Regions from separate parts of the Halomonas sp. 18071143 genome, predicted to be linked through region 2. Evidence: predicted binding sites of a transcription regulator. Region 2 holds the regulator's gene; the other holds the start of a gene.
The links. The regulator FNR, encoded in region 2, switches genes on or off when oxygen is low (the NO sensors DNR and NnrR bind a similar motif). The targets are predictions, from matches to a motif close to TTGATNTANATCAA.
Positions count from the first base shown of each region.

Region 1: a site for FNR is predicted at 1,367-1,380, ahead of KVY02_RS10775 (OmpW/AlkL family protein). Genes of this name have one in related genera too.

Region 1 is NZ_CP078120.1:2,307,158-2,309,560, forward strand. It holds gene putP (sodium/proline symporter PutP) at 1-1,205, shown strand, start outside; gene KVY02_RS10775 (OmpW/AlkL family protein) at 1,460-2,086, shown strand; gene KVY02_RS10780 (YqcC family protein) at 2,186-2,403, opposite strand, start outside.
Region 2 is NZ_CP078120.1:682,747-685,149, forward strand. It holds gene ttcA (tRNA 2-thiocytidine(32) synthetase TtcA) at 1-633, shown strand, start outside; gene fnr (fumarate/nitrate reduction transcriptional regulator Fnr) at 620-1,372, opposite strand; gene hemN (oxygen-independent coproporphyrinogen III oxidase) at 1,433-2,403, opposite strand, start outside.

The DNA of each region.
Region 1 (2,403 bases), 1.6 Mb from region 2:
TGCGCGAGCAGACCATTCATTACGGCAACGCGATTACCATCCCGGCGTTTCTGGCCAACCGATTCCCGACCCGTGCACTGGCGCTGCGCACCGTGTCGGCCATCGTGATCGTGATCTTCTTTGCCGTGTATACCGCCTCGGGCCTGGTGGCCGGTGGCAAGCTGTTCGAAACGGCCTTCACCGGAGTCTACAACTTTGGCGACATGAGCAACTACGCCATGGGCGTCATCATTACCCTCGGCGTGGTGCTGATCTATACCGTGGTAGGTGGCTTCCTGGCCGTGAGCATGACCGACTTCGTGCAGGGCTGCATCATGATGTTGGCCTTGATCATCATGCCTGCGGTGGTGCTGTTCGGTGACGGCGGCGGTGGTTTCTCACAGGCGTCGGAGACACTCAATAGCGTCGATCCCACGCTGCTCTCCTGGACCACGGGGCTGACGTTCGTGGGCTGGCTGTCGGCGGTGACCTGGGGCCTGGGCTATTTTGGTCAGCCGCATATCATCGTTCGCTTCATGGCCATTCGCTCACAAGAAGACGTGCCTGTAGCGCGTAACATCGGCATGGGCTGGATGCTGGTCTCGCTGATCGGTGCCGTGTCGCTGGGCCTGGCGGGCCGCGCCTTTGCGGTACGTAACGGCCTGGACATCCAGGATCCTGAAACCATCTTCATCGTGCTGGCCAACCTGCTCTTCCACCCGTTGATCACCGGCTTCCTGTACGCGGCGCTGCTGGCAGCGATCATGAGCACCATCTCAAGCCAGCTTCTGGTGTCCTCCTCTTCGCTGACGGAAGACTTCTACCGCCTGTTCCTACACAAGAATGCCACCGAGCAGCAGTGCGTCGCGGTGGGCCGTGTGTGCGTCGTACTGGTGGGTATCGTGGCCGCCATCATTGCTTCCAATGAAGACTCGCAGGTGCTGGGGCTGGTCAGCAACGCCTGGGCAGGCTTTGGCGCCGCCTTTGGTCCGCTGATCATCCTCGCGCTGATGTGGCCGCGCACCAACGGTGCCGGCGCGCTGGCGGGCATGATCGTCGGTGCCGCCACCGTGATGATCTGGATTTCGTTGGGCTGGAGCGGCTCCTTCCTGGGTGGCCCGGGCGTCTACGAAATCATCCCCGGCTTCATCGCTTCCTTCATCGCCATCCTGGTCGTCAGCAACATGACCGCCGATGCCGGTGAATACCAGCACATCGAGCGCTGATTTTGGCGATGACGCTTACCCACTACTCTTGACCCTTTTGCCAACCTCACCACCTGCTTCGGCAGGCGGTGAGCACTGGCAAGCACGCATCCGAGACCTCCTCGTCAAGGCCCCGCCTTGCAGGAGGTCTCTTGCATTGTTGGCCGCTTGCGCACCGCTCTTTGCCTCAGGTCAATAACCCACCGCTTCTGGCTGGTTATAGTGGCGCCATGGATCACGAACCACTCACCCTCATCATGGTCAGGAGCAAAATTATGCGCCCGTTCAAACCCTCTACTCTCATCGCTGCCAGCATGGCCGTTGTAACGCTGGCCGCCAGCAGCCAGGCCTTTGCCTACGGCGCAGGTGATTTCTTTACTCGCGTGGGCGTGGCACAAGTGTCACCCAAAAGCGACAACGGCGCTCTGGCCGATGGCGCCCTGGCGGTGGACGTTCAGGACAAGACCGACTTCGCCTTTACGCTGGGCTATCGCTTTCATGACAAGGTGGGGATCGAACTGCTGGCCGCACTGCCCTTCAAGCACGACATTGCTCTGAACGGCGAGAACCTTGCCTCGACCAAGCACCTGCCGCCCACCCTGACGCTGCAGTATTACCCGCTGGGCGGCACCCAGGCACGGGTTCAGCCCTACATTGGCGCCGGTATCAACTACACGCGCTTCTCGGACGAACAGCTGGCGATTGGTGAGTTGGACCTGGACGACTCCTGGGGACTGGCAGGCCAACTGGGGATCGACCTGCTGATCGACGGTAACTGGGCGCTCAATGCCGCCGCTTGGTATCTGGACATCGATACGGACGCCACGGTGAATGGCGCCGCAGCGGGCACCGTCGAAATCGACCCCATTGTGGTCATGGCGGGTCTCAGCTACCGCTTCTAAAAGATGCGGGGCTACCCATCCAACCAAACAGGCCCGGGGCATTTGCTCCGGGCCTGTTCGATTGAGAAGCACGGCAGCGCCGCGCTGGCGGCTACCTGTTCAGTTGTCCGTCACCAGCTGGTCGACTCTTTCCATGGCGCGAATGACCAGCACCTGGTCGCTGGCGCGCACTTTCTCCTGCATCAGATAAGCGGCCATGGCGGGCGCTACCTCACACTTGGCGGGCATGGTCGCCTGGGCCTCGACCAGCGCGGTCAATCGGGCCACGAACACATAGCGCACCCACTGGGGCAGCGACATGGTATCCACACAAAAGG
Region 2 (2,403 bases):
GCGGTCAACCTCGACCAGAAACAGCCGGGCTTTCCCGAGCACGTGCTGCCCCGTTACCTGGATCAGCTGGGTGTGGAGTACCACATTCTGGAGCGGGATACCTATTCGGTGGTGAAGGAGAAAACCCCGGAAGGCAAGACCACCTGCGCGCTCTGCTCGCGACTGCGTCGCGGGTCGCTCTACGGGTTTGCCGAGGAGATCGGCGCCAACAAGATTGCCCTGGGCCACCACCGGGAAGATATCCTCGAGACGCTGTTTCTCAACATGTTCTTTGGCGGAACCCTGAAGGCCATGCCGCCCAAGCTGCTGTCCGACGACGGCAAGAACATCGTGATCCGCCCCTTGGCCTACTGCAAGGAGGCGGACATTGCCGAATTCTCACGGCTGATGGAGTTTCCGATCATTCCCTGCAACCTGTGCGGGTCGCAGCCCAATATGCAGCGTCAGATCGTCAAGGACATGCTGGCCGAATGGGACAAGAAGCACCCGGGGCGGCTGGAGAGCATGTTCAAGGCCGTCACCAATGTAGCGCCTTCCCAGTTGGCCGACCGGGCGCTGTTCGACTTCGTCGGGCTGGAAGCCAAACAGGCGGCGCTGATGGAAGGGCGCATTCAGGCGTTCAACGTGAGCTGATCGCCTGCTCCTCTTCTTCGGCCAGGGTGATGAGCCGCTGCAGGTCGAGAATATTGACCTCTCGGCCCGAGACGGCCACCACGTTCTGTTGCTGAAAGCGGCTCAGGATACGGCTGACGGTTTCGACGGCCAGCCCCAGGTAGTTCCCCATGTCGGCGCGAGACATGGAGAGCCGGAAGCTGTAGGGCGAGTAGCCGCGTCGCCGGAAGCGATCAGAGAGGGTAATCAGGAAGCTGGCCAGCCGCTGGTCGGCGGTCTTGCGCGATAGCAGGCGCATCATGCGCCGATCATCACGCAGCTCTTTGCTCATGCTGCGGTAAAGCTGGCCGCGCAGCTCCGGGAGCTCTTCCGATAGTGTGTCCAGGCGGTCGAAAGGAATCTCGCACACCGTGGTGGTTTCCAGGGCGATCACGCTGCCGGGATACTGCTCTTCATCGATACCATCCAACCCCACCAGCTCGCTGGGCAGATAGAAGTTGGTCAACTGATCGTTGCCGTTGCCTTCGCTGGTCACCTGTTTCAGGCTGCCGGAACGTACCGCATAGACGCTGGTGAACGCATCGCCCTGGCGAAACAGCGGTTCGCCCTTCTTGAGCGGTGCGCGGCGGCGGATGATGGCGTCGAACTGGCTCATATCCTCCAGCTCCAGGGCGAGCGGTAGGCACAGCGAGCTGAGGCTGCAGGTCTGGCAGCGCGCCTCTTGCAGCAGTGAACGTCGTTGGCTGGCAGGATATGGCATGTTGTTCTCCCTTTTCATTAGCCATCATAGGGTCAGGGGGTGGATGTCTCAAGGTGCCGTTTATACGATCTTCGAGTAACGCTGGGAGGGTTGCCCCGGCAGGCGCGCATCGAACGCCATGGCCAAGTGGCGAATCAGCAGCCGCCCGGTCGGCGTCGCCCGCAGGCGGTTCCCTTCGCGCTGCAGCAGGCCATCCCGCTCGGCGGGCTGCAGGCGCTCCAGCGTGCTGGCGAAGTAGGCAGGCGCGTCGATGTGCCAACGTTGGCCAACGCTGGCCAGGTCAATTTCCATATCGCACATCAGGCGCTCGATGACGTCTCTCCGCATTAGGTCGTCCTTATTTAAACGTACTCCTTTGACGGTTGCCAGCCGACCTTCATCCAATGCCGCTTCATACGCGGCCAGCTGGGTGGGGTTCTGGGCATACAGATCATCGATACGGGAAATGGCCGAAACGCCCAAGCCAATCAGGTCGCACTGGGCGTGGCTGGAGTAGCCCTGGAAGTTACGCTGCAGAGTGCCTTGGCGCTGGGCCTGGGCGAGGCTGTCGTCCGGGCGGGCAAAGTGGTCCATGCCGATATGCACATAGCCTGCCTGAGTGAGCATCTCGATGGTGGTGCGCAGGATCGCCAGCTTCTCGTCGGCGCTGGGCAGGTCTGTCTCGCTGATGCGCCGCTGGGGGGCAAAGCGGCTGGGCATGTGGGCGTAATTGAACACCGACAAGCGGGCCGGGTTGAGGTCGATGACCTGGCCAAGCGTGTCGGCAAAGCTCTGCTCGGTCTGAAACGGTAGCCCGTAAATCAGATCCAGATTGAGGGAGCGAAAGCCCAGCCGATGTGCTTCGTCCATCAGGGTTTCGGTCATGACCTTGGGCTGCACGCGGTTGATGGCCGCCTGTACCCTAGGGTTCAGGTCCTGGACGCCCAGGCTGAGGCGATTGAAACCCAGCGACTGCAGGTGGCGCAGGGTAAAGACATCTGCTTCACGGGGGTCGATCTCGATGGCGTAATCGCGGTCAGGAGCGTTGGAGA